DNA from 3 places in the Streptomyces sp. NPDC001231 genome. Region 2 is predicted to be linked to each of the others. Evidence: riboswitches for the same ligand, from Rfam matches in the RefSeq annotation. Region 2 holds a riboswitch; each other region holds the start of a gene.
The links. Region 2 has a riboswitch for thiamine pyrophosphate ahead of thiO (glycine oxidase ThiO). Riboswitches for the same ligand answer to the same signal wherever they lie in the genome.
Positions count from the first base shown of each region.

Region 1: it holds a riboswitch for thiamine pyrophosphate, as region 2 does, so the genes downstream of both, thiC (phosphomethylpyrimidine synthase ThiC) here and thiO (glycine oxidase ThiO) in region 2, are expected to answer to the same signal.
Region 3: it holds a riboswitch for thiamine pyrophosphate, as region 2 does, so the genes downstream of both, ACFY3J_RS10070 (thiamine ABC transporter substrate binding subunit) here and thiO (glycine oxidase ThiO) in region 2, are expected to answer to the same signal.

Region 1 covers NZ_JBIAXS010000005.1:97,316-101,337, forward strand. Annotated here, with positions in the region: gene ACFY3J_RS08165 (hypothetical protein) at 1-772, opposite strand, end outside; gene thiC (phosphomethylpyrimidine synthase ThiC) at 922-2,754, opposite strand; TPP riboswitch at 2,747-2,924, opposite strand; gene ACFY3J_RS08175 (YibE/F family protein) at 2,996-4,022, shown strand, end outside.
Region 2 covers NZ_JBIAXS010000002.1:18-4,039, reverse strand. Annotated here, with positions in the region: gene ACFY3J_RS02765 (Rv2175c family DNA-binding protein) at 1-163, opposite strand, end outside; gene ACFY3J_RS02760 (NAD(P)/FAD-dependent oxidoreductase) at 230-1,459, opposite strand; TPP riboswitch at 1,678-1,790, shown strand; gene thiO (glycine oxidase ThiO) at 1,787-2,953, shown strand; gene thiS (sulfur carrier protein ThiS) at 2,950-3,150, shown strand; gene ACFY3J_RS02745 (thiazole synthase) at 3,154-3,948, shown strand.
Region 3 covers NZ_JBIAXS010000006.1:205,620-209,641, forward strand. Annotated here, with positions in the region: gene ACFY3J_RS10055 (DUF1707 domain-containing protein) at 1-205, opposite strand, end outside; gene ACFY3J_RS10060 (hypothetical protein) at 574-753, shown strand; gene rlmN (23S rRNA (adenine(2503)-C(2))-methyltransferase RlmN) at 879-1,985, shown strand; TPP riboswitch at 2,018-2,123, shown strand; gene ACFY3J_RS10070 (thiamine ABC transporter substrate binding subunit) at 2,205-3,281, shown strand; gene ACFY3J_RS10075 (ABC transporter permease) at 3,329-4,022, shown strand, end outside.

The DNA of each region.
Region 1 (4,022 bases), on a different contig from region 2:
GAGCATCGGGTTCGGCCAAGCTCTCGCCCAGGGCCAGGAGCGACAGAAGCTGCACGGGACGCCCCGCCGATGCTGCCGCCTCCAGCTTGTGATGGCCGTCGAGCAGGAAATGCGTCAGCCCCCAGTGCACGTAAGAGTCGGTCGACTGGATATCCAGTGCGGGCTGACACAGGTCCAGAGTCGAAACCGCCACTGCCGTCGGCACCAGCCCCCGCCCCATCTGCTCGATGTACTCGTCCACCCTTTCCCGTTCGTTCCAGGACGGGGGAACCATCGGCACGACGAACTCATAGAGATGCGCGGCGTCATCGACCGCGGTCTCAAACGTGCGGTAGTACGGCGTGCGCGGGTGCTCCGGAAGTCCCCAGAACTGGTCGATTCCCCACGTGGCCACCTGCTCATTGCTGAAGTAGTCACCCTCCTGGCCCGGAGTGACCAGCCGTGGCTCGACACGAAGCAGCCAAGGGAGGTAGTCGCCTTCCGGCAGCAAGGAGCCGAACGCATCAAGGATGTCGTCGTCCAGGTCGGAGAGCCGACCGGCGAGGCGTTCCTGCATGCTCTCCAACGACAACGTCTGGTTGGCACCCTCAAGTCGCTGGAACAGGAACTGACACGTCCCACACCAGAAGGAGAGCTCGAACGCGGGATCTCCATCGAGTACGAGCAGCCTGCGCCGTGCCCCGGAGCCCGCCTTCTGGGGCTCTGCCTCGAACCGCAGCCTCGCTTCAGGCTCGGGCACTCCGATCCTGCGCGGTTCACCGATCATGTCCATCACGCCGACGACCGTACGAGACTCCACTGCCGCCTACGAACCAGTTTTTCGAGGCGAGTCGACCTGCCCTCCTGCGCAGAAGCAGCATGGTTCCATGCGGCCGGCGGCTGGGTAGCCCCGCTCAGCAGAAGAACTACCCAGCCGCTCCATCAGTCCGCGATGGGCAGGTACACCCGGTTCCCCGCCTCCGCGAACTCCTTCGACTTCTGCAGCATGCCCTCAGCGATCTCCTCCGCCGTGGCCCCCTCAGCCGCTGCACCGCCGAACCGCTCTGTGATGCTTTGGCTAATCTTCATCGAGCAGAACTTCGGGCCGCACATCGAGCAGAAGTGGGCCGTCTTGGCGGGTTCCGCCGGGAGGGTCTCGTCGTGGAACTCCCGTGCCGTGTCCGGGTCGAGGGAGAGATTGAACTGGTCCTCCCACCGGAACTCGAAGCGGGCGTCGGACAGTGCGTCGTCCCACTCCTGCGCGCCCGGGTGCCCCTTGGCGAGGTCGGCCGCGTGGGCGGCGATCTTGTAGGTGATGACGCCGGTCTTGACGTCGTCACGGTTGGGCAGCCCCAGGTGCTCCTTGGGCGTCACGTAGCAGAGCATGGCCGTGCCCCACCAGGCGATCATCGCGGCGCCGATGCCGGAGGTGATGTGGTCGTACGCCGGGGCGACGTCCGTCGTCAGCGGGCCGAGCGTATAGAACGGAGCCTCATCGCAGATCTCCTGCTGAAGGTCGATGTTCTCCTTGATCTTGTGCATCGGGACATGGCCCGGGCCCTCAATCATGGTCTGTACGTCCAAACGCCTGGCGATCCGGCCGAGTTCCCCGAGCGTGCGCAGTTCCGCGAACTGTGCCTCGTCGTTGGCGTCCGCGATCGAGCCGGGCCGGAGTCCGTCGCCCAACGAGTACGTGACGTCGTAGGCGGCGAGGATCTCGCAGAGCTCCTCGAAGTTCTCGTAGAGGAACGACTCCTTGTGGTGCGCCAGGCACCAGGCGGCCATGATCGAGCCGCCGCGCGAGACGATTCCGGTCTTACGGTTCGCGGTCAGCGGCACGTAGGCGAGGCGTACCCCGGCGTGGACGGTCATGTAGTCCACGCCCTGTTCGGCCTGCTCGATGACGGTGTCCTTGTAGATCTCCCAGGTCAGTTCCTCGGCCTTGCCGTCGACCTTCTCCAGGGCCTGGTAGAGCGGGACCGTGCCGATGGGGACGGGGGAGTTGCGCAGCACCCACTCACGGGTGGTGTGGATGTTGCGGCCGGTGGAGAGGTCCATGACCGTGTCGGCGCCCCAGCGGGTCGCCCAGGTCATCTTCTCCACCTCCTCCTCGATGGAGGAGGACACCGCGGAGTTTCCGATATTGGCGTTGACCTTCACCAGGAACCGCTTGCCGATGATCATCGGCTCGATCTCCGGGTGGTTGACGTTGGCCGGCAGCACCGCGCGGCCCGCCGCGATCTCCTCGCGGACGGTCTCGGGAGCAACGTTCTCCCGGATGGCCACGAACTCCATCTCCGGCGTGATCTCCCCGCGGCGCGCGTAGGCGAGCTGCGTCACCGCTCCTCCGTCGCGGCCGCGGCGCGGCTGGCGCGGCCGTCCCGGAAACACCGCGTCGAGGTTGCGCAGACCGCCGCGTGGCGAGGTGTGCTTGATCCCGTCGTCCTCGGGACGGACGGGACGGCCCGCGTACTCCTCGGTGTCGCCGCGGGCCACGATCCAGTTCTCCCGCAACGGCGGCAGGCCCCTGCGGACATCGGTACCGACGAGTGGATCGGTGTACGGGCCGGAGGTGTCGTACAGCGTGACGGACTGCCCGTTGGTGAGGTGCACCTGACGGACCGGCACTCGCAGATCGGGGCGTGAGCCCTCCACGTAGCCCTTGTGCCAGCCGATGGACTTCCCGGCCTCCCCGCCGGAGGCGTCGGAATCGATCCGCTCCGCGTCGCTGGAGATCTGCTTGGAGGCAGGCGTGCGTACGTCCTTGTTGGTCATGAGACCTACTCCCTACGCCGGCATTACCCGGTAACAGGTTCAGCGGTCGACGCAGCGGTGTCCGTCTGCCGGCGTTTCCTGTGAAACATCGCACGTTCCACGTGAAACATCGCAAAGACGGAGGTCAGCGCCCTCTCAGCCCGGTGCTCCGAGCTCCCGCGTGTGCAAAGGTGCCTCCACGCTAGCGTCATTTGTGGCGCGGTGAACAGTGGGCCTGTGCCGTTCTTGCGATGATCGGGCGGTGACCACGACAGAGCAGTTCCCCCATCCGCCGCCCGAGCCCCGACGCGGACAGGACTTCCGGCACGGCCAGGAAGCCACCGCCACGGGCCACGGACACGGACCCGCGACCGGTGGCGGGCACGGGCCGGGGAGCAGTACCGGGCACGGCCCGGGGAACGGCACCGGGCACGGCCCGGGGAACGGCACCGGGCACGGCCCGGGAAGCGGTGGCGGGCACAGTCACAGCCACGGACCGGCCGCACCCGTGTCGAAACACCTCCGCAAGGTGATCGCGGCGATCCTCATCCCGTTCGCCGCACTGGTGGCTGCCGGACTCGCCGTGCTGTGGCCCGGCGGCGCCCCGTCGCACGAGCGCACCGGGGTGGGCTTCGACCGGCAGACGCAGCAGGCCACCGTCGTCGAGGTGCTCCGGGTCAGCTGCCAGTCGGTGAACGCCTCCGGGGGCACACCGACCGGCGACACCTCCACCGCCGAGGGTTCCTCCGCGCAGCAGCAGGCCGGGAACTGCAAGAAGGCCACGATCCGGGTGGACGGCGGCAAGGACAAGGGCCGTACCTTCACCGAGATCGTGCAGCCCGACCAGTCCCGGCAGCTGCACCAGGGCGAGAAGGTCGTGGTCGCCTACGAGCCCTCGGCACCCAAGGACTTGCAGTATTCGGTCACCGACGTCAACCGGCGCTTCCCGATGGCGCTGCTGGCCGGTCTCTTCGCACTCGCCGTCGTGGTCGTCGGGCGGATGCGGGGCGTGATGGCGCTGGTCGCGCTGGCCATCAGCTTCCTGGTGCTGAACCTCTTCATCCTGCCCGCGATCCTGCAGGGCTCGAACCCTCTGGTCGTGGCGGTGGTGGGGGCCAGCGCCATCATGCTGATCGCGCTGTACATGTGTCACGGCCTGTCCGCCCGTACCTCGGTCGCGGTGCTCGGCACGCTGATCTCGCTGATGCTGATCGGCTTCCTGGGCTCGCTGTTCATCGGCTGGGCCGCGCTGACCGGCAACACCGACGACAGCACCGGTCTGATCCACG
Region 2 (4,022 bases):
GGACGTGCAGCGCGCGGTTCTCACCCCTGCGTACGGCGATGAGCTGGCCCTCCTTGACCAGTTGCCGCACACGTGTCACCTCGACGCCGAGCTGTTCGGCGATGTCGGGAAGGGTGAGCCAGGCAGGGACGAGAGCGTCGATCTTCGTGTCAATCTCGGTCACGGAAACAAGCGTGCCATCTGCCACTGCCACTCGGAAGCCAGGCCCGTCCACTCGGGGCCGCGTGCCTCATGCCGTCGCCGTCTTCAGGGGCTTCGCCGGGTCCGCCAGCAGCCGCGGATCCATGGGCGTGCCGGACTCGATCAGCCGCCGCCCCTGCGCCAGATCCCGCGGTCGGCCGACGGCCAGCAGAGCGACGAGCCGGCCCTCGCGGAGCCAGCAGACCGTCCACGCCGGTCCGGTGCGATCGCCGCGCCAGACGACGGTGTCGGCCGACGTGTGGTGACCGGCGTACTGCACGAAGCGCCCGAACTGCTCGGACCAGAAGTACGGGACCGGGTCGTAGACCACGGGGGTGAGGCCGACGATGTCGGCCGCGACCGTGCGCGGGCCCTGGAGCGCGTTGTCCCAGTGGTGGATCAGCAGGCGCTCGCCGTACCTGCCCGAGGGGAAGGAGGCGCAGTCGCCGACCGCGTACACGTCCGGCACGGACGTGCGCAGGTGGTCGTCGGCCAGCACGTCCCCGTGCCGGCCCAGCTCGATGCCGGAGCCGGCCAGCCAGCCGGTGGCGGGGCGCGCGCCGATGCCGACCACGACGGCGCCCGCGGGCAGCCGCGCGCCGTCGTCGAGCACCACCGCGCCGGGTTCGACGCGCTCCACGCGCGCGTGGGTACGCAGTTCGGCGCCGCTGTCGGCGTACCAGGCGGTCATCGGCTCGGCCACCTCCGCGGGCAGCGCCCCCGCGAGCGGCCGGTCCGCGGCCTCCACGACGGTCACGGCGCAGCCCGCCTCGCGCGCGGCGGTGGCGAACTCGGCGCCGATCCAGCCCGCGCCGACGACCACGATGTCGTGCTGCTCGGTGAGCACCGGCCGCAGCCGTTCGGCGTCGTCCAGGGTGCGCAGCAGGTGGACCCCGGGAACGCCCTCCGCGCCGGGCAGCCGAATCGGTTCGGCACCGGTGGCCAGGACGAGGACGTCGTACGGCACCGGACCGGCCGAGGTCTCCAGCACATGCGCGTCGGGCCGCACGGCCAGCGCCTCGCAGCCGAGCCTCAGTTCGAGGTCGAGCGCCTCGAAGTCGATGTCGAAGGCGGAACCCTCGGCCTTGCCCAGCAGGACGGCCTTGGACAGCGGCGGCCGGTCGTAGGGCTGGTGGGGTTCGGCGCCGATCAGTGTCACGGTGCCGGTGAAGCCCTGCTCGCGCAGGGCGACCGCGGTCTGCACGCCGGCCATGCCCGCGCCCGCGACGACCACGCGCCGCGGCCCTGATGTGCCCTGTTCCTGCGTCTGGTCGCTCACCTGATCACCATAAGTCAACTGACAGGCCGTCAGTCAGGGGGCGTTCCGTCCCGCTTGGGCCGGCCGTACCGGAAGTCGAGCCGGTCGTCTCCCCTGGTACCCGCCGGATGGCCTCGTACGACGTCCCGTCTCCGCGTACTCGGCGTACCCGGCGTACTCGGCCCGGACGGAAGGCTCCCTTACTGGGGCGACGCTCCGCGGGCTAGGGTGGCCACCGTACAAGCACTCGCGGGAGCCCGGACGCACCGGGCTGAGAGGGAGGCTGGCGGCCTCCGACCGTACGAACCTGATCCGGGTCATGCCGGCGAAGGGAGGAGCTGGACGCCCATGTCGTTGCCACGTACATCAGACGTCCTCGTCGTGGGGGGCGGGATCATCGGGCTGGTGACGGCCTGGCGCTCGGCGCAGCGCGGGTTCACCACGGCCGTGGTGGACCCCGAGCCGGGCGGCGGGGCCGCACAGGTGGCCGCCGGGATGCTGGCCGCCGTCACCGAACTGCACTACGGCGAGCAGACCCTGCTCGGACTCAACCTGGCCTCCGCCCGCCGCTACCCGGACTTCGTGGCCGAGCTGACCGGGCTGACCGGCCACGACCTCGGCTACCGCCGCTGCGGCACCCTCGCCGTCGCACTGGACGCCGACGACCGCGCCCACCTGCGGGAACTGCACGACCTTCAACGCCGTTCGGGCCTGGACTCCGAGTGGCTGTCCGGGCGGGAGTGCCGCCGGCTCGAACCGATGCTCGCGCCGGGCGTCCGCGGCGGGCTGAGGGTGGACGGCGACCACCAGATCGACCCGCGGCGGCTCGCCGGCGCCCTGGTCACGGCCTGCGAGCGGGCGGGCGTGGTCTTCCACCGCGGGTGGGCCGAGCGGCTCACCGTCGCCCGCGACCGCGCCACGGGCTGTGTGCTGCGCGACGGCACCGCGCCGGCCGCGGACCGCGTGGTGCTCGCGGCGGGCAGCCACAGCGGACGGCTCGGGGGCGTCCCGGACGACGTGCTGCCGCCGGTGCGGCCGGTGAAGGGGCAGGTGCTGCGGCTGACGGTACCGAAGCGGTACGCGCCGTTCCTGAGCCGTACCGTGCGCGCCGTGGTGCGCGGCAGCCAGGTCTACCTGGTGCCGCGGCTCAGCGGCGAGCTGGTCGTCGGGGCCACGAGCGAGGAGCTGGGCTGGGACACGACGGTGACGGCGGGCGGCGTGTACGAGCTGCTGCGCGACGCGCACGAGCTGGTGCCCGGGATCACCGAGCTGCCGCTCACGGAGACCCGGGCGGGACTCCGGCCCGGCTCCCCCGACAACGCGCCGCTGCTCGGCCCGACCGGGCTGGACGGCCTGCTGCTGGCCACCGGGCACTTCCGCAACGGCGTGCTGCTCACGCCGGTCACCGGTGACGCCATGGCGCACGTCCTGACCACCGGCGAGCTGCCGGACGAGGTCCGTCCCTTCTCCCCCAGGCGTTTTCACACCACGGCACTCACGGAGCGGCCCGTATGAACATCTCCGTCAACGGCGAGCCCCGCCGGGTCACGCCCGGCACGTCCCTCGACACCGTCGTGCGGACCCTGAGCGCGGCGCCCTCCGGGGTGGCCGCCGCCCTCAACGAGACCGTCGTCCCGCGCGCGCGGTGGTCGTCCACGGCCCTGGCCGAGGGCGACCGCGTCGAAGTGCTGACCGCCGTCCAGGGAGGCTGAGCCATGGCCGACGATCCCTTCGTCCTCGGTGGTACGTCCTTCACCTCCCGGCTGATCATGGGCACCGGCGGCGCGCCCAGCCTGGAGGTACTGGAGCGGGCGCTCACAGCCTCCGGCACGGAGCTGACCACGGTCGCCATGCGGCGGGTGGACCCCTCGGTGCGCGGCTCCGTGCTGTCGGTGCTGGAGTCGCTCGGGATCCGGGTGCTGCCCAACACCGCGGGCTGCTTCACCGCGGGTGAGGCGGTGCTCACCGCCCGGCTGGCGCGGGAGGCGCTGGGCACGGACCTCGTCAAGCTGGAGGTCGTCGCCGACGAGCGCACGCTGCTGCCGGACCCGATCGAGCTGCTGGACGCGGCGGAGACGCTGGTCGACGACGGGTTCACGGTGCTGCCGTACACGAACGACGATCCGGTGCTGGCGCGGAAGCTGGAGGACGTGGGCTGCGCCGCGATCATGCCCCTGGGCTCGCCCATCGGGTCCGGGCTCGGCATCCGCAACCCGCACAACTTCCAGCTGATCGTGGAGCACGCGCGCGTGCCGGTGATTCTGGACGCCGGCGCCGGTACGGCCTCGGACGCGGCGCTGGCCATGGAGCTGGGGTGTGCCGGGGTGATGCTCGCCTCGGCGGTGACGCGGGCGCAGGAGCCCGTGATGATGGCCGCGGCGATGCGGTCCGCCGTCGAGGCGGGGCGGCTGGCCCGGCTGGCCGGGCGGATCCCCAAGCGGCACTTCGCTCAGGCGTCGTCCCCGGCGGAGGGCCTGGCCAGACTGGACCCGGAGCGGCCCGCGTTCTAGTAGGGCTTGGTCAGGTCCGTATTGGTGCTGGTATGTCGCGGTGGCAGGTCGGACAGGTGCCGGTCCAGACCGCG
Region 3 (4,022 bases), on a different contig from region 2:
CGACGTGGGGCAGGTCTGCGATGAGCGGTTTCAAATCGGCAAGGGTCTTGGCGGTCAGTGCTCGGCCCAAGCGGGAATCCAGCTCGTCCAGATCAAGGCGGCCCTCGGCAGCTGCGTCCCGCAGTCGCTCCACCACCCTTTCGCGGTCGGCATGAGATGCACGCAGTTCGCTCTGTGCCGCGGGCTCCGGGTGTTCAGCTGTCATGCGCGAGATCATACGGACGGCACACGTAACGCAGTGGTGCGCAGTGGGCAGTCGATCCAGGGCGATCGTTGCCCACCTGAGGTGACTGCCTAACCAGCCGGGTAGGCCCCGGCAACCGTCGCACCCGTAGTTCGCATCAAGGGGCGCACCGCGACACCCCCGCGCGGGCCGTCTCTGGGCCGTGCGGGGGTGCTCAACGATGACAGATGACGACAGTCGACGACGGCTCTTCCCCTGCTCAGAGACGGTGCTTCGGGTACCGGCGCAGGTGCTCATCGCGGATGCCCGTGCTGTGCTGACGTCTGTGGTCGAGCGGACGAATGACTGGCCCGCCTTCGAGCGGCGTGGGCCGGTCCATCCCGTGCGGCATGGCCGTGGTCTCCGCCGGCGCTATGGCGTTCGGCACGCCGTCTACGTGCGGCGAGGCCGGTGGCAGTGCACACTTCTTCGCCGTGGAGATCATCAAGGGCGAGCTTGAGGTCTTCTGGCACGCCCATACCCACCAGGTCAGGGTGTGGCTCGACGAGTGGCCGGCAGTCGACGCGTGATCGCCCCTGGGCCGTCTGTGGGCCGTCCGAGGCCGCTCAGTAGCGACCGGTGACGACTGCTAACGACAGCCGTAGGGAGCGACAGCCGCAGGTCACCCAAGTGGATCTGCGACACTGGTACCACCATGCCCAAGCCCGGAGAACTCACTTTCGTCGCCCCGCGCGGTGCCAAGAAGCCGCCGCGGCACCTTGCCGACCTGTCGCCCGCCGAGCGCAAGGAGGCCGTCGCCGCGATCGGCGAGAAGCCGTTCCGTGCCAAGCAGCTCTCGCAGCACTACTTCGCGCGGTACGCGCACGACCCGGAGCAGTGGACCGACATCCCCGCCGGATCCCGCGCCAAGCTCCAGGAGGCGCTGCTTCCCGAGCTGATGACGGTCGTACGGCATCTGTCGACCGACGAGGGGACCACGCGCAAGACGCTGTGGCGCCTGTTCGACGGCACGCTCGTGGAGTCGGTGCTCATGCGCTACCCGGACCGGGTGACCATGTGCATCAGCTCGCAGGCGGGCTGCGGAATGAACTGCCCGTTCTGCGCCACGGGACAGGCCGGGCTCGACCGGAACCTGTCCACCGCCGAGATCGTGCACCAGATCGTGGACGGGATGCGCGCCCTGCGGGACGGAGAGGTCCCCGGTGGTCCCGCGCGCCTGTCGAACATCGTCTTCATGGGCATGGGCGAGCCGCTCGCCAACTACAACCGCGTCGTCGGCGCCATCCGAGCCCTGACCGACCCCGAGCCGGACGGGCTCGGCCTGTCCCAGCGCGGGATCACCGTCTCGACGGTGGGTCTGGTTCCGGCCATCCACCGGTTCTCCGACGAGGGCTTCAAGTGCCGCCTCGCCATCTCCCTGCACGCACCGGACGACGAGCTGCGCGACACGCTCGTCCCGGTCAACACGCGGTGGAAGGTGCGGGAGGTGCTCGACGCCGGATTCGAGTACACCGCCAGGTCCGGGCGCAGGCTGTCCATCGAGTACGCGCTGATCCGGGACATCAACGACCAGGCGTGGCGCGGCGACCGGCTCGGCCGGCTGCTCAAGGGCAGGCCGGTGCACGTCAACCTCATCCCGCTGAACCCGACGCCCGGCTCCAAGTGGACGGCGTCCCGCCCCGAGGACGAGAAGGCGTTCGTCGAGGCGATCGCCGCCCACGGTGTGCCGGTGACCATCCGGGACACCCGCGGGCAGGAGATCGACGGCGCCTGCGGTCAGCTGGCTGCCACCGAAAGGTAGCCGGACGGTAGGCTGATACCGCACACATCTTCATATTCCGACAGGGGAGCGCCACAGCGCTGAGAGTGCGGCACCGGCCGCAGACCCTCTGAACCTCGCCCAGGTCATTCTGGGTAGGAAGTTCGGTCATCACTCAAGCTGTTGTGCCCTGCCCGGGTGTCCCTCGCGGATCCCGGGCAGGGCCGCGTCTCTTCCTGGCCAACCCCCAGGAGGACTTCAGTGCACACCAAGACGTTCGCCGCCGTGGCGGTCGGGCTCGGCCTGGTCACGCTGTCGGCGTGCGGTTCGTCGCCGGGCGAGAAGAGTTCGGCCGGCTCCAGGACGGTGACCCTGGTCAGCCACAACTCATGGGCCGTCTCCAAGAGCGTCATCGCGGACTTCGAGAAGAGCTCCGGCTACAAGGTCAAGGTCCTCGAGGACGGCGACGCCGGCCAGGCCGTCAACAAGGCCATCCTCACCAAGGACAACCCGCAGGGCGACGTCTTCTTCGGCGTCGACAACACGCTGCTGTCCCGCGCCCTGGACAACGGGCTGTTCCAGTCGTACGAGCCGAAGGGTTCGGACCTGATCCTGCCGCAGTACCGCGTCGACGAGGCGAAGCACCGGGTCACGCCCATCGACACCGGCGACATCTGCGTCAACTACGACAAGAAGTACTTCGCCGACCACAAGCTGACCCCGCCCGCCTCGTTCGACGACCTGGTCAAGCCGGAGTACAAGAACCTCCTCGTCACCGAGAACGCCGCCACCTCCTCGCCCGGCCTCGGCTTCCTGCTCGGCACCGCCGCCCAGTACGGCGACAAGGGCTGGCAGGACTACTGGAAGAAGCTCAAGGCCAACGGCGTCAAGGTCGTCGACGGCTGGGAGCAGGCCTACAACCAGGAGTTCTCCGGATCCGCCGGCGGCAGGAAGGCCAAGGGCGACCGTCCCCTCGTCGTCTCCTACGCCTCCTCGCCGCCCGCCGAGGTCATCTACGCCGACCCGCGGCCGAAGACCGCGCCGACCGGCGTCGCGCAGGGCACCTGCTTCCGCCAGGTCGAGTACGCGGGACTGCTCGCCAACGCCGGGAACACCGAAGGGGGCAAGGCCCTCCTGGACTTCCTGATCACCAAGAAGTTCCAGGACGACATGCCGCTGAACATGTTCGTCTACCCGGTGCGCGAAGGCGCCCAGGTCCCCCCGGAGTTCGCGGAGTACGGCCCCCAGGCCAAGAACCCCGAGACCATGGCCCCCGCCAAGATCGCCGCCAACCGTGACCAGTGGGTCAAGTCGTGGACCTCGCTCGTCCTCAGGTAGGCCGCGGACGCGGCCGCCGGACGGGGAACGCGGCGCGGCTCGGTCTCATGGCCGTGCCCGTCGCGTTCTTCGCGGCGTTCTTCGCCTACCCCGTGGCCGCGATCGTCCGGCGCGGTCTGGAGGCCGACGGGGCCTGGCGGTTGGGGCGGATCGCCGATGTGCTCGGGCAGTCCGACATCCGGCACGTGCTGTGGTTCACCACCTGGCAGGCGCTCGCCTCCACCGTGCTCACCCTGCTCGTAGCCCTGCCCGGCGCCTATGTCCTCGCGCGCCTCGACTTCCCCGGCCGGCAGGTCCTGCGGGCCGTCGTCACCGTGCCGTTCGTGCTGCCCACGGTCGTGGTCGGCACCGCGTTCCTCGCGCTGGTCGGGCGCGGCGGCCTGCTCGACGAACTGTGGGGCGTACGGCTGGACACCACGGTCTGGGCGATCCTGCTCGCCCACGTCTTCTTCAACTACGCCGTCGTCGTACGGACCGTGGGCGGTCTGTGGGCGGGGCTCGACCCGCGCCAGGAGGAGGCGGCCCGGATGCTCGGCGCCTCGCCGCTCGCCGCCTGGCGCAAGGTCACCCTGCCCGCGCTGGCGCCCGCGGTCGCCGCCGCCGCGCTCATGGTCTTCCTGTTCACGTTCACCTCCTTCGGTGTGGTGCAGATCCTCGGCGGCCCGACCTTCTCGACCCTCGAGGTGGAGATCTACCGGCAGACGTCCGAGATCTTCGACCTGGCCACCGCCGCGGTCCTGA